3 regions of the Anaeromusa burkinensis DSM 3853 genome follow, and region 2 is predicted to be linked to each of the others. Evidence: riboswitches for the same ligand, from Rfam matches in the RefSeq annotation. Region 2 holds a riboswitch; each other region holds the start of a gene.
The links. A riboswitch is a leader RNA that binds a small molecule or an ion and turns the genes downstream of it on or off. The one in region 2 is predicted to bind cobalamin.

Region 1: it holds a riboswitch for cobalamin, as region 2 does, so the genes downstream of both, cobT (nicotinate-nucleotide--dimethylbenzimidazole phosphoribosyltransferase) here and C508_RS0106835 (hypothetical protein) in region 2, are expected to answer to the same signal.
Region 3: it holds a riboswitch for cobalamin, as region 2 does, so the genes downstream of both, C508_RS0104125 (nicotinate-nucleotide--dimethylbenzimidazole phosphoribosyltransferase) here and C508_RS0106835 (hypothetical protein) in region 2, are expected to answer to the same signal.

The regions. Positions count from the first base shown of each region.
Region 1 is NZ_KB894585.1:127,349-135,394, forward strand. It holds gene C508_RS0104215 (4Fe-4S dicluster domain-containing protein) at 1-937, shown strand, start outside; gene C508_RS0104220 (BMC domain-containing protein) at 959-1,510, shown strand; gene C508_RS20800 (PocR ligand-binding domain-containing protein) at 1,550-2,587, shown strand; gene fucO (lactaldehyde reductase) at 2,600-3,760, shown strand; gene C508_RS0104235 (P-II family nitrogen regulator) at 3,871-4,245, opposite strand; cobalamin riboswitch at 4,431-4,631, shown strand; gene cobT (nicotinate-nucleotide--dimethylbenzimidazole phosphoribosyltransferase) at 4,723-5,775, shown strand; gene C508_RS17800 (nicotinate-nucleotide--dimethylbenzimidazole phosphoribosyltransferase) at 5,775-6,866, shown strand; gene C508_RS0104250 (FliG C-terminal domain-containing protein) at 7,004-7,930, shown strand.
Region 2 is NZ_KB894588.1:121,209-129,254, forward strand. It holds gene C508_RS0106825 (sirohydrochlorin cobaltochelatase) at 1-679, opposite strand, end outside; cobalamin riboswitch at 807-988, opposite strand; gene C508_RS0106835 (hypothetical protein) at 1,142-2,107, opposite strand; cobalamin riboswitch at 2,327-2,509, opposite strand; gene C508_RS0106845 (hypothetical protein) at 2,600-3,169, opposite strand; gene C508_RS20130 (ABC transporter ATP-binding protein) at 3,284-4,093, opposite strand; gene C508_RS20135 (ABC transporter ATP-binding protein) at 4,074-4,892, opposite strand; gene C508_RS0106860 (ABC transporter permease) at 4,889-5,758, opposite strand; gene C508_RS0106865 (ABC transporter permease) at 5,751-6,758, opposite strand; gene C508_RS0106870 (ABC transporter substrate-binding protein) at 6,740-8,046, opposite strand, start outside.
Region 3 is NZ_KB894585.1:104,573-112,618, forward strand. It holds gene C508_RS17785 (divergent polysaccharide deacetylase family protein) at 1-39, shown strand, start outside; gene C508_RS0104095 (EutN/CcmL family microcompartment protein) at 284-583, shown strand; gene C508_RS0104100 (magnesium transporter CorA family protein) at 586-1,533, shown strand; gene eutJ (ethanolamine utilization protein EutJ) at 1,631-2,443, shown strand; gene C508_RS0104110 (iron-containing alcohol dehydrogenase) at 2,624-3,784, opposite strand; gene cobS (adenosylcobinamide-GDP ribazoletransferase) at 4,055-4,813, shown strand; gene cobC (alpha-ribazole phosphatase) at 4,877-5,431, shown strand; cobalamin riboswitch at 5,537-5,744, shown strand; gene C508_RS0104125 (nicotinate-nucleotide--dimethylbenzimidazole phosphoribosyltransferase) at 5,885-6,919, shown strand; gene C508_RS0104130 (sensor histidine kinase) at 7,076-8,046, shown strand, end outside.

The sequences.
Region 1 (8,046 bases), on a different contig from region 2:
AGGCGGTATTCCCCTGCAAGTAGGGGTAGTAGTCGCCAATGTGGAGACGTTGATTAACGTAGCCAAAGCGTTGCAGGGAGAAGGCGTTACCGAAAAGTACGTCACTATCGGCGGCGCGGTAGCCAAGCCGATAACCATTAAGGCGCCTGTAGGCATGTCTGTAAAGGAAGCCTTGGTTATGGCGGGCGGCCCCACAACCGGTCCTTACGCCATTATTGACGGCGGTCCGATGATGGGAAAACTGATTGAAGAAGACGCGCCAATTACGAAAACAACCGGCGGCTTGTTGGTTTTGCCGGAAAGTCATAGCATTATTCGAGGGCGGCGCTTGTCTTGGGAGCATGTGCTCAATCGTTCCCGCGCGGTTTGCTGCAATTGTCGGGCTTGTACCGATGTATGCCCGCGAAACCTTCTGGGACACGGCTTAGAGCCGCATCGTATTATGCAAGCCATCGGCCACAGCAACAGCGAGCAACCGGATATTCTGCAGCGAGCCATGCTTTGCTCGGAATGCGGCGCTTGTGAAGTGTTTGGCTGTACCATGGGGTTGTCGCCACGCTTGGTAAATGGGTATTTGAAAAAGGAATTTGCCAAACAGAAAGTGCGCAATCCATACCATGAAGCTCCTTGCGCGGTACGCGGGGGCCGTGAATATCGCATGATTCCCACGAAACGCCTTGTGGCTCGGCTGGGCTTGTCGCAGTATGATGTGAAAGCGCCGCTGTTGGCGGAAATGCCGCAGGTACGCAGCGTGAAACTATTGTTATCGCAGCACATCGGAGCGCCGGCAAAGCCGATTGTAGCCGTGGGAGACAGTGTCGCGAAAGGGCAATTGGTGGCGGAGATTCCCGAAGGAGCCGGGCTGGGAGCTAACGTGCATGCCAGTATAGCCGGTAAGGTTGTAAGCATCGACGGCGCCATTGTCATTCAGGCGTAGTAGCGTACAGGGGGAATGAACATGAAGCGAGCCATTGGCTTGTTGGAATTGAAGAACATCACGCGGGGCATTTTATCGGCGGATGCTATGCTTAAAGCGGCTAATGTGGACATGGTTATGGCTCAGCCGCTTTGTCCTGGTAAATATGTGGTTATGGTAGCCGGTGATGTCGGAGCGGTGCAAAGCGCGATTCGCAGCGGCAAGGCGGTAGGCGGCGAAGAAAATGTAGTGGATGAGTTTGTGCTGCCTAACCCGCATGACTCCTTGATTGGCGCTGTGAGCGGCTGCAGCGACGTCCATGAAATTCATGCTTTGGGCGTGATTGAAACCTATTCAGTGGCTTCCGCAGTGGTTGCTGCTGATGCGGCGGCTAAAGCGGCTAATGTCGCTCTTATTGATGTGCGTTTAGCGCGCGGTATGGGCGGCAAGGCGGTTGTGACCTTAACAGGTGACGTGGGCGCTGTCAATTCTGCTGTACGTGCAGGCGCGCATGCCATTGAACATGGCGGATTCCTGGTGGATCAACTGGTCCTGCCTGCGCCGCATAAAAATTTGCACGAAGCATTATTCTAAAACGGACATACCTGCCAAGGAGTGGAAGGGACGGACGAGATGGAACATACGTTACGTGATGTTATCGATCTGGATTTGCTGCAGCAGATACAGGACCGTTTTGCGTTGGCTATGGGGATGGCCAGTATTACTGTAGACCATGAAGGCCCGGTGACGAAGCCGAGCAATTTTACTGATTTTTGCATGAAAAAAACCAGAAATACCACCGAAGGGGCTAAACGCTGCAATGAATGCGATATCAAAGGCGGCCAAGAAGCAGCCCGTACGGGAAAACCGGCGATTTACTACTGCCATGGAGGTTTGATGGATTTTGCCGCTCCCATTGTTGTAGAAGGAAAACAACTTGGTTCCATGCTGGGAGGTCAGGTGCTGCCGCAGCCGCCGGATGAGGAAAAATTTCGCCGGATTGCGGTGGAACTGGGCATTGAACCGGAAGAATACCTAGGGGCTTTGCGGAAAATCCGAATTGTGCCGGAAGAAAGCATACGAGCGGCGGCAGATTTGCTCTACATTGTGGCCAATGCGCTGTCTCGCATGGGGTACCAGCGGTTGAAGGTAATGAAAAGTACGGAATACTTTTTAGACGTTTCCGGAAGCATGGGAAATCGTATTGCCGACGTTTCCGGGCGGGTAGAGGATGTAACGAAGCATGTCTCCTCGCTTGTGGAAAACTCACAGCTGCTGTTGGGCTCTACTTCGGAAACGAAGCAGAAAGTGAAAGACACGGATGAAATCTTGCGCTTTATACGGAATGTGGCCGATCAAACAAAACTATTAGGCTTGAATGCCGCCATTGAGGCGGCGCGGGCTGGCGAAATGGGCCGCGGCTTTGCCGTAGTGGCGCAGGAGGTGCGGAATCTGGCTGGAGTCAGCGTGGATTCAGCGCAAAAAATAGAAGGGATTCTGCAGAACATACAAAAAGGTATGCAGGAAATCGAAAAAGAAATTTCCAACACCGGAGCGATTGTCGAACGTCATCAAGAGTTTATGCGGACTATTTCCGATGCGATTCAGGATCTGGATGGCATGGCGCGCAACGTACAAGCTGCCGCCGACGAGATGAAACTACAATTGTAGGGGGTGCGCAATATGGTTAAACGTATGGTTCTCAATGAAACATCCTATTTTGGCGCAGGCGCTATTGAAGTGATTCCGGAAGAAATGACGCGGCGCGGTTTTTCCAAAGCTTTTGTAGTGACCGATAAGGATTTGGTAGCTGCCGGCGTAGCTGCTCAGGTTACAGCGGTTTTGGAAAAAGCGTCAGTTCCTTTCTCTCTCTATGATGAAGTAAAACAAAATCCGACAGTGGCTAATGTCAATGGCGGCGTGGCTGCTTTTAAAGCGTCCGGCGCTGATTGTATTGTGGCCATCGGCGGCGGTTCACCGATTGATACAGCCAAGGGGATTGGCATTGTGGTGAACAATCCTGAATTTGCCGACGTATGCTCGCTAGAAGGCTGCGCAGCGACTAAAGCCAAAAGCGTGCCGGTCATTGCGGTGCCGACAACGGCGGGAACCGCGGCGGAAGTTACGATTAACTACGTTATTACCGATGAAAAAAACGTCAAGAAAATGGTTTGCGTGGATCCTAACGACATTCCCGTTATGGCGGTCGTAGACCCGCAGCTGATGACTTCTATGCCTAAAGGACTGACGGCGGCCACTGGTATGGATGCGCTAACTCATGCGATTGAAGGGTATATTACCCAGGGCGCTTGGGATATGAGCGATATGTTTGCGTTGCAGTCCATTAGCCTGATTGCTAAGCACTTGTCTACGGCTGTAGAACAGCCTGCTAATGTGGAAGCCAGAAGCGGCATGGCCTTGGCGCAATATGTGGCTGGTATGGGTTTCTCTAATGTCGGTTTAGGCATCGTGCATTCCATGGCGCATCCGCTGGGAGCGCTCTATGATACGCCTCATGGCGTTGCTAATGCCTTGCTGCTTCCTTATGTTATGGAGTACAACGCTCCGGCATCTGGAGAAAAATACAGAGAAATTGCTCGCGCTATGGGTGTTCAGGGTGTGGATGCAATGGAGCAGGATGCGTATCGCAAAGCGGCTGTAGATGCGGTAGTAAAACTGTCTAAGAAGATTCGGATTCCTCAAAAACTGCAAGATATCGGCGTACAGGAAAAGGATCTGCCTAAACTGGCCGCCGCTGCCTTTGCCGATGTTTGTACGCCTGGCAATCCTCGCGAGACGAATGAAAAAGAAATTCTTGCTTTGTATCAGAAGGCGTATTCTTAGGCCGTTGGGGGCCGCCGCGACGCCTCACGGGGACGGCGCGTCACGATAGGACCCATTCGACATGCAAAGAAGAAGAGTCGGCAGGTTTCTGCCGGCTCTTCTTCTTTATTTTAAGCGCTTTTGGTATCTTTTGGAGCTTTGATAGCGGCTGGCCCTTCGTCGCCAGTACGGATGCGCACGGCATTGGCCAACGGTTGGATAAAGATTTTGCCATCTCCGAGTTTGCCTGTTTTCAAGATTTCTTTAGCGGTTTTGACTACCGTTTCTACCGGTACTTCGCAAACAACAATTTCCACTTTGATTTTTGGCAGCAAGTTTACGGAATACTCGGAACCGCGGTATACTTCTACATGGCCTTTCGTTAGACCGCTGCCGAAGATTTGACTGACGGTCATGCCGGTAACGCCGATTTTATTCATGGCTTCTTTGAGTTCGTCCAACTTGGCGGGACGGGTGATGATTTCCACCTTAGTAATAGGTTCCATGTGTATTCCTCCTTTTTGGGGAACAAAAAAATCGCTCCACTGCCAATCAAAACGATTGTCAGAGGAACGACCATTGTTCCGAAACATATTCAAACTATGTTTATAATTATAGCGGCACTGCGGTGATAAAGCAAGCTATTCCGTTCTTGACGAATGAGAAAAGTGTTGGTATACTGACCTCAATTTCATAAATCTATGACTGAGGTGCCGCTAATTGCGGAGAATAGGGAAGTCGGAGCGGCTTAAGCAAAGGCCGTGTACGCGCGGGCCCGCCACTGTACCGGAGAGAGCTTGCCAGATGCCACTTGCGCCGAAAAGTTGCAGGGAAGGCGGCAATGTATCGATGAACCGGGAGCCAGGAGACCTGCCTCAGATCAGGAAGACCTTGTTGGATACAAAGGCTTTTTAGGATTGCTTCCGCTTCCTAAAAAGCTTTTTTTATTAAGGTAAGGGGTCTTCCGGAAAGAGAGGGAGTAAATGATGAGTTTGTTGCAAGAAACCCTAGAGAAAATTGAAAAGCCCGATGCGGCAGCGTATGAAATTGTCAAAAAAAGCTTGGCTCAGAGCGTATATCCTGCGGGGATGCTGGGGCGTCTGCCGGAGATGGCGGCGACCTATGCAGCGGCTATTGGGAACGCAAAGCCGCAGGAACTAAAGGCTTGCATGGTGATTGCTTGCGCGGATCATGGCGTAGCCCGGCGTTCTGTCAGCGCTTATCCCATAGAAACAACGGCGCAGATGACAATTAACTATGTGGCGTCGAAGGGCGCCAGCGCCAATGCATTTGCTAATTTTTGCGGGGCGGATATGGTAGTTGTTGATGCAGGCGTAGCAGTGGAGCTGCCGTCTTATCCCGGGCTTTGGGAGCGAAAAATTGCCTATGGAACGGAAGATTTTACGCAGGGGCCGGCCATGACGCAGGAGCAGGCTGTAAAAGCATTGGAAATTGGTATTTCGATTGTGCAGGAAAAAGTGCAAGAAGGATATCGCTGCTTTACATTAGGGGAAATGGGTATTGGCAATACAACCAGCAGTGCTGCTATTGTAGCGGCTATATCCGGCGAGGACCCGCTGCAAACCACCGGGCGGGGCACGGGTATTTCTGATCAACGTTTGGCGGACAAGCGCCAATATGTCCGGCAAGCGCTAACGGTCAATCAACCCTGGGGAACTAACGGGCTGGATGTTTTACGCAAGGTTGGCGGCTTTGAACTGGGCGTGTTGGCGGGAGTGGTACTGGGGGCTGCGGCGCACAAGTGCCTGGTAATTGTTGACGGGTTGAACACCACGGCGGCGGCCTTGGTGGCGCAAGGTATTCATGCTGACAGCGCCTCTTATTTATTAGCTTCCCATTTGTCTGGAGAACCGGCTCATCGTATTGCCTTGCGTCAGCTAGAGTTGGAGGCGTGCGTGGATTTGGGAATTCGCCTTGGAGAGGCGATAGGGGCCTCGTTGGTGGTGGATATGCTGCAGATGGTTTTGGCTATGCTGCAAGACGCCTACGCAAGTGCAGAGGAGGGATTGGCGTAATGAAAAAGGAACAAACGATCGAACAAATTATTGCGTCAGTAGGTCCGATGGATGCAGCGGCGCTAGAACGCTGCCAAACGCGCTTGGACAATTTGACTAAGCCGTTAGGAAGCTTGCATCATTTGGAGTTTTTAGCGTTAAAGCTAGCGGGTGTAACAGGACAGCATCGTCCGGCATTATCTCAGAAACAGTCAATTTTAGTAGTGGCGGCGGATCATGGTATTGCGAAGTCGCTGTTTGAAGAGGAGAAGACAACGGCCCAGCGTGTAGCAGACGCCTGCCGGTTAAACAGTCCTCTGCGCAGTTTTGCAGCGAAAAATTCTGCCGAAGTGATCGTGGTGAATGCTGGGCTGCGTGAAAAAATTATTCATGAGCAGGTGCTGCAGGCATCCCTGGCTTTGGGGACCTGCGATTGGCGTCAAGGACCGGCGCTGGAGCAAGACATGGTTGTTGAAGCTCTTTGTTTAGGGGTTTCTCTGGCGCAAGCGGAGGCGGACAAAGGCGTGCGGATTTTAGGTCTAGGCAGTATTGCCAAAGGAGGTATGCTTTCTGCCTTGATTTTGCTAGCTGTTTTAGGCGGAGGAGTTCCCGCTTCACTGCGAAAGCAAGCGACTGTAAGCGAAAAGATCGCGAAGCAATTGGTCTTGGTGGAAAAAGCTTTTGCTTCGTATAATGGCGAAACAGAAGCAAAAGCCGTATTAAGCCGTTTTGGAGGTTTGGAAACGGCCGTTTTATGTGGGGCGATTTTAGGCGGAGCAGCTAGAGGCATGTTGTTGGTTCTTGACGGGCTTGAGACGGCTGCGGCTGCCTTAGCGGCGGCGCAAATGCAGCCGTTGGTAAAGAACTATCTGATTGCGCCACATGTTGCTGCGGAACCTGGATTTCAGGAAATGTTATTTTTGCTGGGGCTGCCAAGCTACTTGCAATTGCAGTTGCAGCAAAGCGAAGGTATTGGCGCTGTACTGGGAATGTCTCTTTTGCGGGCGTCTTTGCATATGCTGAATGATATGAGAACCTTTGGAGAAGCGGCTGTGGCGGTGGCCCAAGACGGGCCGGGGGCTGAGCGGCAGAGTCATGCAGTACGAGACTAAAAACACTGAAAAACATAGGAACGCAGCACTAGCTTAATGAAGAAATGCGGGCAGGATTGTCTAAGGTTGACGGCGAATTTTTATTATACCTGTTATAAGTGTAAATATTTTAGTATGCCTTTAAAGGAGGCGAAACCATGGAAACGCAATGTGAAAAAATGTCGATGGCGTGGGCTATGACTTGTTTTTCCGCTGAGGAAGCGGCGAAGTGGATGGGACGGCTTACGTTGGAAGTACAAACTAAGTGGCTGTTGGCCTTAGACGAGTTGTCTCCGGAAATGTTGCCGGAAGAGATCCGGGAGAGTTGGCAAGATTTTTCCTCGTTGCGCATATTTGGGCAACCGGTTCGGCAATTAGGGGCGGTATTGATGGCGATGGCCCTGCGCCGGGGAGACTCGGAAACATTGCGTCTCATGGACCGTTTAGAGGAACTTCGTCCGGGAATCCGCAGCCGCATGCGCTCGCATGTTTTGTTTTTTGAGGAACTTCAGGGGATGCGGGATCGCGATCTCCAAGAGGTACTGCGGCGTGAAGGTCTGCATCCGTCTCTTTTGTTTGGGACTAGCGAAGAATTGTGCGCGAAGCTGTTGCGCAATGTTTCCCGTCGGGCTGCCTCGGATGTGGCGAATACGCTGCCGCCGCCGGAAAAACGGGAAGAATCAGTGGCTGTGCGCCAGCGCAAGGTGGCATTTGCACAAGTTGTGTTGTCCTTAATGGAATCAGGCGATATTTTAGGTCCGGCTCATGTTTTAACCAAAGAGGAAGGCTGGCAGCTTTTGGAGTTGCGTAATGAAGCTTCCGGCTGGCTTAAAACTAGAAGCGATGAAGAATTGGCTTCGTTTTTACGAGATCGCCTGCAATGGGTGGATGTGGCGATCTTGTTGAGGTTAAGCAGCGGCGCGGAAGCCAAGCTGCTGCAAGAGGTGCTCGACGAAGCCTCTTGGAATATGCTGCAGGAATTGGTGGAAGCGGAAACCGAAGCAACCACTAGTAGAGGCTTAGACGGTCTGCGGCGCATGTGCCGGGAAATTCGGCGCGACGCAGAAAAGAACGAAGAAGAATAAGCAAAGTATGAAATTTAACTATAAAAAAGCTGCGGCGACTTGGAAACAAGTTGTCCGCAGCTTTTATTGTAGTGACGTTGAAGACGAACCGCGAAATACACGAAAGACGCGGAATG
Region 2 (8,046 bases):
CCGCCAACGCATCCTCAAAGTTAGGATGGTCAGTTTCTTCCACTACTCCCATATAAGCTTTATTGCCTCTCTCTTGCAAAATGCTCTGCATTTTTGCATAGGCCGGATTCGGCTGATGCGGCGAACCATGGCCCATGAAGAGAACCGCTTCCCCGTTTCCTAATTTAGGCATTTGTTTTTCAACCGCTGCGGCCAAAGCCTTGAAATCATCTGGCATGCCTTGCTGTCCGTCAAACATCAAAACTGGCCGTCCTACTGCAATGCTTGCAAAGGAATTATCAGCCCAAGCCTGACGATATGCATTCAGAATCTTCTTTTCATATTCCTCGCCCGGAGTCAGATGCAATGGCTGAATGACCACTTCTTGATAGCCTTCCGCCTTCAACTTTGCCAAGGCTTGCTCCAATGTATCCACTTGAATTTTTTCTTCCGCCGCCATCTTTGCAATTACTTTCCGAGCCGTAAAGGCGCGGCGCACTTCGTAATCTGGAAAAGCCGCCCGAATATCATTTTCCGCAGTTTCAATGCAAGCCTTGCGAGCATCTGGAAACGTAGTGCCGAAACTGGTAACTACAATGGCTTTTTTCGTTTGCGCGGCTGAAGCCCCTCCTCCAATACCAACCGAAAGCAAACATACGGCGCACATGGCGAACAGTCCTTTTTTCATCCACTTATTCATTCAATTCCACTCCTTATTCTTTTTCATACCTTTAGCTGTAACAATAAAATCCCAACGCCTACGCGTTGGGATTACATAGCAAACAGCCTTGTTGCCTGAATCTCCATCCCCATCCGTCGTAGGTATAGCGGTGATTGTCAAACAGGCAGTTCTCCTGGCTCTGGATCGTCGCTCGCCCAAACCTTCCCAAGGCTTTCGCCCCAGTGGCATTTCTTGGATTTGCTCCCCATTACAGTGGCGGGACCGCGCCGGTATTGCACCGAACTTCCCTATTAAGCCCTTGCGGGCACCTGTTCCATACATATTCAGTTGTTATTGTTAACTTTAGCAAAGGCTCTAACAAAAGTCAACCAAGTTGGCTTTTGCTTTTTCGGAAATTTAGGAATAGCGCAAAATTATTTCTTACTACTTCTCGCTCAGACTATAAAATCACTCGAAGCTTTTCTGTTTTGCTTTTCTTTTTTAAATACTATGAGTAAAAGCGGCTTCTAGCTTTGTGTTTTTCAAACCGCTATCCACTTCCTTTTGATCTTTATAGACCAATTCCAGTGAATTATCTTTGTTTAATTGATGTTTAACGCCATAATAAAAACCCTTGTTGTTGTTATCAAAATCGCTTTGTTTTCCCATATCGCCATTCGTTTCTACTTTAAACGCAGTAATATACATTGATGTTTTATCATCAAAGCCATAATTCCAAGTTACCGCATAGGCGCGATTGTCTTCGCTGCGATTGGACTGCGTATATTCTGCCGTCCAGGTATGCTTGCCTTGCTGATAATTTCCATCCAGCGCCCAATGGTTCGTATTTCCATTGACTCGATCTTGATATCGACCTAACGTCATCCCCCACTGCAACTGCTTGTTGGGATGAAAGCCAGTCCGAATCGCATAAATCCGGTTGTCTTCATCTCCGGCATTATCTTCTTGCACAAAGGCTGCGTTGATATCCAATCCCGCTGCTGCCCCATTTACAGTCACCCCGTCTACAAAAGCCCGTTTCCCAATATTGGACTCTGAGCGGCTGTAAAGAAGCGACATCGCGCCAATAGTCAAATCTTGACGCCCAAGTTTAAATGCCAACTCTCCTGCTTGTTTTATCACTCCAAACTGATCAAGGGTCATTACCGTTTTTTTATTTCCATATACCGCACTATCTGTATTGTAGTCCGCCAAGGTCGGATTCGTAGCATATTGCGCTCCCAAGCGAGTGAATACAGACCAGCCGCTCCCCAGCGCGGCTTCTCCTGTTAAGCGTAACGAGCTCATGGTACCAGAAGTATTTGCTTCTCCGGCCTTCGTATCTTTCTCATATTTTACCGTCACGTCGCCGCTGAATTTAACCCCAGTCTCCGCCTCCGCAGCAAATGCCGCTGAGGAAGCAGAAAATACAAGGCCCGTTATGGCCATAAGTACCGCTTTTTTCATTAAAATTCTTTCCTCCTTTTACTATTTTCTTAATCCTCTTTACTGTTTTTCTCTTCCTCCTTTTCATTTGAGTCCATAAAGAAAACCCTTTTGCAACAGCAAAAGGGCGTCGTTTCGCAGATAAATTTTACATAAAATAAAATAAGACTGACCTAGAATGGTCAGTCTTACTATGTAAAATCGTCTCACGAAATCCCCTTCCTGTCGCTCGCAGGTATAGCGGTGATTGTTGGTTAGGCAGTTCTCCTGGCTCTGGATCATCGCGGCTTCAAACCTTCCCGGAACCATTCTTCCAGTGGCATCTTTTGAAGCAACTCTCCCATTACAGTGGCGGGACCGCGCCGGCATTGCACCGGACTTCCCTATTAAGCCCTTGCGGGCACCTAAACCCTCTTTATGCGGTTTTCTTTACTAATTTAAATACTAGCAGTTTTGTTCTTTTTGTCAAGCCGTTTTTCATCGTACAGCCAACTTCTTCCGTCTGCGCATTTCTTATTTAGCGCCAATTCCTAATTGATCTTTGTATTTCCGCATGCCTTCAATGCAGCATTGCATAACCGTATTCGCCTCCAGATTCAACAGGGCAAAGCCTTTATTGATAACCTCCCGGTTGCATTTAGCGGCAAAGCTTTTATCCTTGAATTTTTTCTTTAGACTTTTCACTTCCATGTCCTCAATACCCATAGGACGCATCAAAGCGGCAGCCATAATAATGCCAGTCAGTTCATCTACAGTAAACAAGCTTTTTTCCAAATTGGTAAGAGGCTCGCATTCCTCTGTGCAAAGGCCATAGCCATGAGAAAGAATGGCCCTGATGTCGTCCTCTTCCACATCTTCGCCACTCAGAAGCTCCCGCACATGCTGGCAGTGCTCGTCCGGATATTTTTCATAGTCAACATCATGCAAATAGCCGATAGCCGCCCAATGAGCCGCATCCTCTTGAAAATACTCCCCCATGGCCTCCATCACCGCGCTCACAGCCTGAGCGTGCAATAGTAAGTGTTTTTCCGTAACATGTTTCTTTAAAATGCCTTGCGCTTTTTCCAAGGTTAACTTTTCCATTTCCGCCGCCTCCATACAACAATATCTTGCATTCTAGTTCTTCCTACGATTACAACATTCATTATACCTCGTCTCTAGCCTACATAAAAGCGGCGCGACAAATTCTATGCGACCTTACCTTGACAAAGCTCTTCGATCCTTCGGATGTGTCACCGGAGCCGCCGCCAGCAGCTTTTGCGTATACGGATGTTTTCCTTGCGCTAACTGATGCGCAGGCAAAACTTCTACCAGTCTGCCTTCTTGCATAATGCCGACGCGGTCTGCTACGTGGGGCAGCATGGCTAGATTATGCGTAATGAAAAGATAGGTTAAATCCATCTGCTGCCGCACTTGATGCAACAAGCCAAGGATTTGATTCTGCAGCGTCACATCCAAACTCGACGTAGCCTCGTCAAATACAACCAGCCTTGGCTGCGGCAAAAGAGCCCTAGCCAAAGCGACTCGCTGGCACTCCCCCCCGGAAAGTTCTCCTGGATACCGCTCCAAAACTTTAGCGGACAAGCCGCAGCATTCCAGCATATTACTGATCCGCTTCGTTATGCGAGCTTCATTTTCCTCCAAGGCAAAAGACCGCACTGGTTCCGCTAGAATTTCGCCTACCTGCATACGGGGATTCATGGAAGAATAAGCGTCTTGAAACACCATCTGCACTTGACGCCGATAGTTTTTTTGCGTCCTCCCCTTTAGCGTGGAAATATCCTCACCACCAAAAAGAATTTTACCTGATGCCAGCGGCTCCAACAATAAGATCGCTCTAGCCAGCGTACTTTTCCCGCTGCCGCTTTCGCCAGCCAACGCCAAGCGCTCCCCTTCGGCAATCTGCAAGGATACCTTTTCTACGGCCTTCACTTCTTTATGCCCGGCCAGCCAATGCGAATGCAACCGATAACGGCAGCAAACGTTTTCAACTACAAGAAGACTCATGCGCCGCCTCCTCAATCAATTCGAAGCGGCTGGCCGCCAACAAGCGCTTCGTATAGGCCTCCTGAGGCGCATCAAAAATTCCCATACAGCTTCCCTGTTCTACCACGCGCCCCTCCCGCATGACCGCCACCTGATCCGCCAGCTCTGCAATCACGCCCATATCATGAGAGACTAAAAGCACTGAGCTTCCTCCCTCTTGCTGCAAGCGGCGCAATTCTTCGATAATCTGCGCTTGCAAGGTCACATCCAAGGCGGTAGTCGGCTCATCGGCGATGATCAAGGGAGGCTCCAGCGCCACAGCCATAGCAATCAGCACTCTCTGCCGCTGACCGCCTGACAATTGGTGCGGAAAGCGATAGTACAGCTCTTCCGGCTTTGTAACGCCCGCGCGAAGCAGGGCTTGTCTCGCCCCGGCTCCAGCCTCTCGACGCGACAGCTTCCGGTGCACTCGAAAAAGCTCCGCTACCTGCCAGCCTACAGGCAATACCGGATTCAGCGAGGCCAGGGGATCTTGAAAGACCATGCCGATCGCCGCACCGCGTAGCGCGCGCAGCTCCTCCGGCTTCAATGCGCATAAGTTTTTCCCTTGGAACCAGGCCTCTCCTTGAACCTGCACATTATTGCGCCCCATACCGGCCAGCCCTAGCACCGCCTGCAGCGTCAACGACTTGCCGCTGCCGCTTTCTCCTACCAAGCCCAAGACTTCACCAGCAGGCACATCAAAGGTCACATCCCGAACTAAAGGCGCGCCATCAATAGAAACAGACACATGGCGCAAGGACAAACAAGATTCCTTCATGACGCCTCTCCTTTTGCTCCGAAATTTCCTTTGCCCCCTAACGGATCAAGAGCGTCTCGTACCGCATCTCCCAAGAAGTTAATGGCAAGTACGGTCAAGACAATAAAGCAGCCCGGGAAAAAGGTAATCCACCAGGCGCCGGCTAAAATGCTCCGCTGCCCGCCCATCAGCATATTCCCCCATGAAGGAAGGTGCGGCGGAATTCCCATGCCCAGAAAGCTGAGGGCCGCTTCCGTTACAATCGCATGGCCTACGCTCATCGTCGCCAACACGACAACCGAAGGCAAACAATTCGGCAAGATGTGCCGCCAAATCAACGTTCCGTCACTTGCGCCGCATGTAAGCGCCGCCTGCACAAAAGGCTGCTGTTTCACCGCTAAAAACTCGGTCCGTACAATCCGAGCCGTCTGCATCCAACTGGTAGCCGCAATCACCCCAATAACACTTTGAAAACCTTGACCGCTCAGCGCCTGCAAGGCAATGACCAGCACCAGCGTCGGCACCGAAAGCAAGCCATCCAACAAACGCATCAGCGCATTATCCGCCAAGCCGCCTGCATAACCGCTAACCACGCCGTATAAAAGCCCCAAGGTAGTCGCCAGAGCCACCGAAGCAATACCCACCGCAAGGGACACGCGCGCGCCATACAACAGACGGCTAAAAATATCACGCCCCAGTTCATCCGTACCAAATAGATGCATACCGCTAGGAGGCTGCCGTACCGCTGCTAAGTCGGCGTCCACCGGACTATACGCCGCCAAAAGCGGCGCAGCAGCAGCCAGCAACAGCATGATTGCCAAAACAATTAAACCGCCCTGCCCCAAACGGTGGCGCACCAGACGTTTCCAAAAAGCCTTGTTACCCAATGCCGCCCACCTTCTTTCGCAGCCCTTCCACCGTCAGCCGGGGATCTACCCAAGCGCAGGCAATATCCGCCAGCAAGTTTCCGGCGACGACAAAGCAGCCGGTTAGCAATATCGTTCCCATCAATAGCGGATAATCTCGCATGGATGCGGCTTGAATGCTCAATTGTCCCAGGCCTGGATAAGCAAATACCGTCTCCACCAGATAACCGCCCCCGACAAGAGAAGAAAAAGATAACCCGCCATAGGTAATAACAGGCACCAATGCATTGCGAAAGGCGTGCAGATAATGCACTCTTCGCGGCGATAAGCCTTTGGCGTGGGCCATACGAATATATTCCTTACCCAGCACTTCCAGCATGCTGGAACGCACAAAGCGAATGTAAGCGCCCACATGACTTAACGCCAGCACAACGACCGGCAGCAGCAAATGCCGCAGCCGGTCGAGCCAATCTCCATCATTCCCCAAAGAAGCCATGCCAGCGGATGGCAGCCAGCCTAAATAGACGCTGAAAAACAAAATCGCTAACAGCGCCAGCCAAAAGCTAGGAATGGAAAAAAAGAGAAACGAAAAAAACGTCGCCAGATAATCAATCCACGAATATTGACGAATGGCGCTAGCCAAGCCCACGGCAACCGCCAGGCATACCATCAGCGCCAAAGCGCTCACATTCAGCACAATCGTACGCGGCAGCCGCTCCGCCAGCATTTGAGATACCGGGCGGCCGGTAATATAGGAGGTTCCCAATTCGCCTTGTAAAGCTTGCGACAACCAGCGTCCATACTGTACAGGCAATGGTTGATCCAGCCCCAAATTTTCACGGATGCGCTCCTGGTCCGCCGGGCGCATTCGTTCCAATTGGCTGCCGTACATGGCCACCGACGGGTCCCCATGGGCCGTATGAATAAAGAAAAAGGAGCAGAGACTGACAACCAGCAGCACCGGCACACTAGCCAGCAGCCTCCGCAAAATAAACAGCAGCATCAGGGAGTCTTGCTCCATTCTTCAACATTCCAAGTATAACCGGCGCCATGATGGCCCAACGTCCTTGCCTTGAAGCCGCCGATGCTTTTATTATGTACTACGGCAACATCCAAGTAAACCAGGAAATTAAACGCTGGGTCCTCTGCCAACGCTTGCTGGAACTGAGCGTAAAATTCTTTGCGCGCTTCTTGATTCATTGTTTGCCGCGCCGCTGTCAAAGCTGCATCCACCTTAGCGTTTTTATAGTGTTCATAGTTTTGGCCGCTGGGATCGCTGCCATGGAAGATCCGGTACGTATCTTGATCCGGATCAAAGGGACTGCCCCATCCCAGCAAAAAGGTTTCCATGTCGGCAATTTTAAAGGATCCTTTTTCGCGCGGATCCGGCACAGCGTCTACGCCAATTTGTTTAAACTGCGTGGACAAGGCGTTCGCTAAGGAAACCCTCACCGGATCATGGGCAAAAGTAGTAATTTTAAAAGTCAGTTTCTTCCCGTCTTTTTGCAGCATTCCGTCCGCTCCGGGCGTATAGCCTGCCGCAGCCAGCAGTTCTTTCGCCTTTGCCGGATTATAAGCATATGTTTCTACCGCACTGTTATTGGCCCAATTGAGCTGCAGCGGTCCGTAAGCCGCTTTGCCCCAGCCAAGCATCACGCCTTTTACCAGCGCCTCCCGGTCTACGGCAAAATTCAACGCCTGGCGCACACGCGCATCATTCCATAAGAGAAATTGGCGATTATACATCAAACAGCGATAATCCGCGGTTACCACACGTTCCACTTGGAGACTCTGCACTTTTTGCACCCGCTCCACTTGAGCCGGATCGACAAGAGCTACATCAATTTCGCCGGTTTCCAACTGCAGCGCCCGGACGTTCTGATCCGGCAGGAACTTCAAGATCACTTTCGCCACTTTCGGAGCGCCCCGATAAAACTCCTTATTGGCTTCTAACGTCATCGCTTGTCCTTTTTGCCATTGGCTCAGCCGGAAAGGTCCTGTGCCAATCGGCTGGGCGTTAAAGGCATCTTGATTCACGTCTTTTCCCGCTAAGGCATGTTTCGGAATCATGCCGGTCGTCATCGCATCAAGCAAGGGGAAAGGAGTCTTTAAAACAATCTTGACCGTATAGGGATCCAATACGCTTACCTCTTGAATTTCTTCAAAACGTTCGCGAATGGTTGAATTGCTTTTTTTGTCTAATGCCGTATCAATCGTAAATTTAACGTCTTCCGCTGTAAACGGCTGACCGTCATGCCATTTCACATTTTGCCGCAGCTTGAATATGTATTCCTTTTGATCCGCGCTTA
Region 3 (8,046 bases), on a different contig from region 2:
GGGATTCGGTTAGTTTTTGTCTCGCGGTTGACAGAATAGTTTGAAGCGCAAGAATATCCGATGAATGCACAAGCCAGTGCAGAGGGAAATAAGGGCTTTAAGGCCAATTTAGTAAATGATATTTGGGGATTGAACAAGAGTATAGGAAATAAAGTGGGGGGATAATTTACTGACAGTATAAGCGTATTCGCTAGTATTTTGACAAGCATGTATAGGAAACCAATGATTTGAGGCGTACTTCGACCCAATCACTGGTTTCCTTTTAAGAAGGAGGCACAAATATATGTGGTTAGGAAAAGTAGTAGGTACCGTGGTAGCTCCGACAAAAGATGATACGCTGGTAGGGTGGAAGCTTTTGGTGGTGCAGCCGCTGAACCTTGATGGGTTGAATAATATCAGCATGCAGGTGGCAGTTGATACGGTGGGAGCGGGCAACGGCGAGACGGTGCTGGTCGCTTCGGGCAGTTCGGCTCGGAGAGTGACGAAAAATGACGACAGTGCGGTGGATGCGGCCATTGTTGGGATTGTAGACAGTATGGAAATTGAGGGTGTGTCCAAGAGCCAATACTGGATGCAGAAATAATTATGTTATCGGTATATAAAACTCAGGAAGAAGGCCTACGTACGTTGTCCTTAGAAACGCTGGAGGATGGCTGCTGGATTCACGCCGTGCATCCGACGGCTGAGGAAATTGCTGAAGTGACAAAGAAAGTAGGCGTTCCAGAGGACTATTTCCGCTTTGCCTTTGAGGAAGATGGATGCCCACGGGTGTTACGTAGCGCTGGTTGCCTGCTGGTAATTGTCAGTGTACCTGTTTTTCGCGGGCAGGATCGTTATGACACCATTCCTTTGAGCGTGATTTTAACGCCCAATTGTACGATTACTGTGACGCGGGAAATTACCAGTGTTTTGCCTAAAGGAGGCGAAGCTGGTCTAGGTTTTGACACGACGAAAAGCGTACATTTTTTCTTTCAGCTTCTTTATCAAGCGGGAAATACGTTTTTACGGCAAATTAACAGCATACGCAAACGGACGGACGAAATTGAAATGAAGCTGCGTCGGTCGACAACCAATGAGGAAGTATATCGTTTATTAGACTTGGAAAAAGGTTTGACCTACTTTACGGCGGCGCTTCGGGCAAATGATATTGTGCTGGATAATATTGTGCGTATGCGGGCTTCGCCGCAGTTTCGCCGTTGGCTGCCGATGAACGAGGAAGACGAGGACATTCTGGAAAGCGTTATTATTGAGAATAAGCGAGCCTTAGCATTAGTGCAGACCTATGGCTCCATTCTTAGCAGCATGATGGATGCATTTTCTTCGGTTATTGCCAATAATTTGAATCATATTATGAAATTTTTAGCAGGGATCACCATTCTTGTATCGATTCCTACGATGATTTCCAGCTTTTGGAGCATGAGCATGGTCGTGCCGCTCAGAGAGACGGAGATCGGCTTTTATTTGGTAGTCATGCTTTCGCTTCTGTCGAGCGCTTTAGCTGGACTGTTCTTGCGGAAAAAAAGAATGCTGTGAATAATAGGGTCTAGGATTGAACAAGAGAACCGGAGAACATGAGGGTACGGTGAGGGAACGGAGTGCGGTTCTTGAGCAGGAGTAGGAGGATATGGTAATGGAGGCGTACGAGAAAATATATCAGCTACAGCAATTGATTGAAGATAAGGCATGGACAGGTGTCCCTGGACCGTATCGTGTAGGGGTGGACTTGGGGACGGCGGATGTGGTGCTTGTCGTAGTGGATGAGGCTGGTTTGCCGGTAGCCGGTGCTATGCGATGGGCTACGGTAGTGCGTGACGGTTTGGTGGTGGATTTCCGAGGCGCTATGAATATCGTAGAAGAACTGAAAAAAGAAGTAGAAACCATTGTCGGTGTTAAGCTGGAGTGCGGAGCTACGGCGGTGCCGCCTGGAACGGTAGGCCGCAACGCGCAGGCGTGCAGCCATGTCATTGCCGGGGCTGGAATTGAACCCATCGGGCAGGTGGACGAACCGGTTGCAGCAGCGAAAGCATTGGGAATTAACGACGGCGTGGTAGTTGATATTGGCGGCGGTACGACAGGCATTGCCGTATTGCGCAACGGAGAGATGGTGTTTTCGGCTGATGAGCCAACTGGCGGGACGCATTTATCCTTGGCTTTGGCAGGGGCGTACCATATTCCTTTTGAAGAAGCGGAATTGATTAAACGCGATACATCAAGACATCGCGAAATTATGCCTATTGTCTTGCCGGTAATAGAAAAGATGGCTACTGTGACGCAGCAAATGATGAATCAATGCGGCGATTGTGAAAAACAAGAGGTATACGTAGTGGGCGGAACGGCCTACTTAGATGGTTTTGAGGAAGCTTTTGGCAAAGCCTTTGGCCGACCGGTGCATGTGCCGCCGCATCCGCTTTTGGTGACTCCCCTGGGCATAGCTTTATATTAAACGGCAACGAAACAGGAGAACCGGAGTCGCGAGAGGGTACGGCTGAGGGTTTCGAAATTGACAAGGGGTTACAGATACTCAAAAAATAGTATCTGTAACCCCTGTTATGTTTGTTATGTTGTTTTTCTACGTGTCCTCGCTCGTGCCCTCAGTTACTCTGATTCTCTTGTTCGTTATTTATTAAAGCACGGCCCGGAAGATGGCTTCCATTTCTTCTTGGGTGGCTCGGCGCAGGTTAGTAGCGCCGGTGATGTCTTCCAGGGCGCCAGCGGCAAGGAGAGGAATGTCTTCTTCGTTAAATCCCCGCACATCGCGCAAATGCTGCGGCGTGCCTAATGTTTCAATCAAGCTGCGCATAGCCGCAGGCGCTAAACGAGCGGCGTCGGCTGTAGAAAGGCCGGCGATGGACTGGCCCATGGCGCGGGCGATGTCGGCATAGCGCTTGGGGATGGCGATAAGATTGAAATCTGTTACAGCCGGAAGCATGAGGGCGTTCGCTAAGCCATGAGGGAGGCCGTAGCGACCGCCAAGTTGGTGAGCGGCGGCGTGGACATAGCCTAGGCTGGCATTGTTAAAAGCGATGCCGGCCAGATATTCGGCGTAAACCATTCCTTCGCGGGCGTCTAAATCCTGGCCGTCGACTACGGCGGTAGGAAGATGCTTGGCTATAAGCTCAATGGCCTTTAAGGCCTTGCAGTCAGTTGCCGGCGTGGCTTGGGTAGAAACATAAGCTTCTACCGCATGGGTGAGGGCATCTAGGCCGGTGGCAGCCGTTAGTCCCGGAGGCATGGCGGTCATGAGGCAGGCATCGCTGACGGCGACAATGGGGGTAACATGCCAATCGGTGATGGTCATTTTTTTATGCTGCTTTTCATCGGTAATCACGCAGAAACGGGTCAATTCACTGCCGGTACCAGCCGTGGTATTGACGGCAATAAGCGGTGCAGCTGGCGCTTTCGATTGGTTAAGGCCGACATAATCATGGATGCTGCCGCCGTTGGTCGCTAAAAGAGCAATTCCTTTGGCGCAGTCGTGGGGAGAGCCGCCGCCGAAGGAAATGAGAAAATCGCAGCCGTTGTCTTGGAAGAGACGCAGGCCATAATCTACCTGTTCAACTGTCGGGTTGGGAGAAACGTTGTCATAGATAATGTAGAAGATACCGGCTTCTTCCAAGACGTTGGTAAGAGACGCAATCAGGCCGATATCTACAAGCACTTTGTCGCTGACAATGAGCGCTTTGCGAAATCGCATGGGCTTGATGTAGCGGGGAATTTCCTTTAAACAGTCGCGGCCTAGAATACTGACTGGGGGCATGAAATACTCAAAGGCTTTTCCGGGCATAAAGACGCCCTCCTTTTGCAAAGATTGTTCATAATATCACAATCGTATCATTCGGGAGCAAAGCTTGCAATATCTTTCCGGGAGCATAGCAAGAGCAGACGGTGAAACCGCAAAAGATGAACGTATTCTAGGGAAGGAAAGCGTTGCTCTTTAGTGGAATTTAATCATAACGATAGTTCTTTATGTATGGAAGTGCCTTTTTGCTGAAATAGACACAAGAACAAGAGCCATACCGGTGATTATTGGTTCATTACGTGGGAGGCGTGTTGCTTGAAAGCAGGTTATATAGCAGATTTTATACGAGCGTTGCAATTTTTAACGCGATTTCAGTTGGTGAAAGAAGTGGATTGGTCTCTAGAAGCATTAGGAAGGAGCGTGCGCTTTTTTCCTTGGGCGGGAGGCGTCATTGGCGCGGTTCTGGGCGGCTGCGCCTGGGGTATGGTGCAGGCTTTTGGAGAATCTTTGCCGATGCATGCGGCAACGGCGTTGCTGATTGTGCTCGAGATTATGCTGACCGGCGGGCTGCATTGCGACGGGTTTATGGATACGATGGACGGGATTTTTTCCGGGCGTTCTCGGGAACGAATGTTGGAGATTATGAAAGACAGTCGGGTAGGAGCATACGGGGCGATGTCTTTTGCGTTGTTAATGCTTGTGAAGTACTCGTTCTACCTGGATATTCCATTGCAATGGCTGCCTATGGCTTCGTTGGTGATGCCTATAGCCGGACGGTGGGCTGTAGTAGCGCCCCTTGTGCATTATCCCTATGCTCGTCCGCAAGGATTGGGGCAGGGCTTTGGGCAGTATGCCGGGGGGCTGACCGTTTGGGCGAGCTTATTGCTGACACTCATTTTGCTGGCCCCGTTGGGATTGTTCGCAATGGGGGCGGGGCTAGCTGCTTCATTGATCGCTTGGGCGGTAGCTTCCTATGCGGCTGGTATTCTTGGAGGTCTGACAGGCGATGTATATGGAGCGATCATTGAATTATCTCAATTGGGAGCGCTCGCGGTATTTGTCTTCTGGCGGTGAGCTTTGACAGAGAATTTCCAGCAATGATGAAATGTTATTAGTTAAAGTGTTAGAGGTGAAAATATGAAGATTTGGTTTGTGCGGCATGGTGAAACCGAGTGGAACCGGACCAAACGGTATCAGGGGCATAGCGATATACCGTTGAATGAAAACGGGCGGAGGCAGGCGCAGGAAACAGCGGCCTTATTAGCAAAGGAGCCGCTGGCGGCGGTCTATGCCAGCGATTTGAAACGGGCTGTAGAAACGGCGGAGACAATAGCGCAGCCGCACAGGCTGCAGGTGCAGCAGAAGCCGGAACTGCGAGAGCTTCACTTTGGACTATGGGAAGGTTTGCGGTATGAGCAGATTATGGAGAAATGGGCCAACGAATTGAGTCTGATGTACGATCATCCTGAGATAGGCTGCGCGCCGGAAGGCGAAGGGTTTAGCGATCTGGCAAAACGAGCGTGGCCGGCGTTGCAGGCGCTTCGTGAAGCGCATCAAGAAGAGGATGCAATAGCAGTGGTAGCTCATGGCGGAACCATTCGCGTCTTGCTATGTTTGTTGCAAGGCAAACCATTGCAGCAGCTTTGGGGCGTGGCGGTGGAGCATGGCCAGGCGATGGCGATGGATGTGTAAAAAATAGGAGTATTTTGACTACCTTGCCCATTATCTTGTCGAGCCGCTTCCCTGAGGCAGGATTTAATTTGCTTATCAGAGAAAAGAATTTTCAAGACAACTGAAAAAGGATGCCACCAAACAGGTGCCTTCGGAAGCGTTGAAAAAGCCGAAGGAGAATAGGGAAGTTCGGACAGGCTGTTTGGCCTGTAAACGATGCGGTCGCGCCACTGTATTCGGGGAGAGCTCTTGCGTATGCCACTGGGAAACCGGGAAGGTGCAGGAAGCTTGAGAAACCGTTAGCCAGGATACCTGCCTGTTTTGGCTGTCATGCACCCTCGCGCCAAGGGGAATGCCAGAAGGATAGGTACACTTAAGAAAAGATACCTAGCCTTTGTGGCTGGGTTGTTTTTATATCCCTCATCCCCGCTGGTACGGCAGTTGCAGGCTGAACGTGTTGAAGGAGGGGTTTTTATGAGTTTGGAACAGGATGTGAATGAGTGGATTGACGGGGCGGCTAAACCTCGTCATAGCCTGGGCTTGTTGGAAAAATACCTAAAAAAGATGGTGCTGTCCTGGGGTGAAGTGAAAACAGAGCTTAAGCCCTTTCATTTAGTGTTTGCAGCGGATAATGGCGTCATTGCTGAGGGCGTGGCTAAGGATCCGGAAGAGATTACGTATTTGCAGGTGCAGAATATGGTAGATGGTCGGGCAACGATCAGCTGTTTTTGCCAGCAGTGCGGCATACCTTATCGGGTTATTGATGTTGGCGTCAATTCTACAAGACCTTTTACCGGAATTTCTCGTAAAGCGGCCATGGGCAGTCGCAGCTTTCTCAAAGACGAAGCCATGACAGAGACGGAATTTACTGTTGCTTGGGAAGCCGGACAAGAACAGGTCCGTCAACTAGTGGCGAAAGGCTACAATTTAATTTCTTTAGGAGAGATGGGAATTGGCAATACGACTACCTCATCAGCAGTACTCCACGGCTTAACAGGTATTTTACCGGAGTTTATCGTCGGCGGCGGCGCCGGACTGCAGACCAGCGAATTGATCAAAAACAAATGCCAAGTGGTTGCTAAAGGCGTGGAGCTACATAAAGAAAAGTTTCATACCGCCAAGGATGTTCTGCGCTGCGTAGGCGGTTTTGATATGGTGGCTATTTGCGCCGCTATGTTGGAATGTGCGCGACTCAAGACGCCATTTGTTATTGACGGTTTTATTACGGCGGTTGCCTATATCTGCGCTTCACGATTGGATACGAGCGTGGAAAAGCATGCCATTCCTTCGCATTTGTCTCGAGAGCCGGGCATGGCGTATTCCCTGCTGTTGGGGAATATTCCGGCGGAAGAAGTGGTGTTGAAAGCCAATATGGCTTTAGGAGAAGGAACTGGGGCGGTATTGATGGTGTTTTTATTGAAGACCATGCTTTACACGATGCACAATATGGCGCGGATTACCGATTTCATTCCTGCAGCGACGGAAAAAGAACAACGAGCTGCCTTGTAAAATATTGCCAAAGAAACTGGCGGTTTATGACAAAACTTTCATATCCCGAAATCCTGACGCAGGAAAAACGCATCTGTATAACTAATAGTATTCATTTATGCGAAAACTTTGACAAGACCAAAATCTGCCGGATGCGTCGTAAAAGGATGGAGGGAAATGAATATGCAAGTCAGCCGGTTTACGTTAAGTGAAATTGTTGACACTAGTATTTTGCAAGAGATCCAAGATAAGTTTGCAGAAGCCACGGGTCTGGCGGCAGTTATTGTGGATCCCGAAGGCCGCCCTATTACTAAGCCCAGCCATTTTGCCTGTTTTTGCAATTACGTTCGCTCTTTTGATGAAGGCTTTCGTCGCTGCATGAATTGTGATGATAAAAGCGGTCGACGGGCTACTCAAGATAAACGTCCGGTGGTATATCTTTGTCATAGCGGTCTGACAGATTTGGCGGCGCCGATTATTGTGCAGGATGAGTACATTGGAGCGTTTTTGGCCGGTCAGGTGGTAGTGGAAACCGAGCACAGCGATATTAAAGAGGTCAAGGAAGAAATGTATCGTCGTGTGGCGGATTTGCCGGTAGACAAAGAAAAAATCGGCGAGCTTTTTGACCAGGTAGAAATTGTACCGGAGCACCGCATTAAGGCTGGAGCGGATCTGATTTATATCATGTCCAACTACATTGTAGAAATTGGCCTAGCGAATATTGTGCAAAAGCAGCTGATGCTGGAGATGAAAGCGAAAGCGGAGCTGGAAAGCCTGCTGCAGGTGACTGAATTGAAGGCGCTGCAATCGCAGGTCAATCCTCATTTTTTATTTAATACGCTCAACACCATTGCGCGTTTAGCCTTGCTGGAAGGGGCGGAAAAGACGCAGGAGGTAGTTTACGCTTTAGCGGATTTGCTGCGCAATAATCTGCGGGATATTGACGTGTTGCGTACGATCGAAGAAGAGGTCAAATCTACTCGGGATTATTTGACCATTCAAAAGGTTCGCTTCGGTGATCGTATTGCCTCGGATATTCAAATCGATACCGCGCTTTTAGAGGGGCTGATTCCAGCGCTAACGCTGCAACCGTTGGTGGAAAACGCCATTATTCATGGGTTGGAAAACCGGGTGGAAGGCGGCCGGAT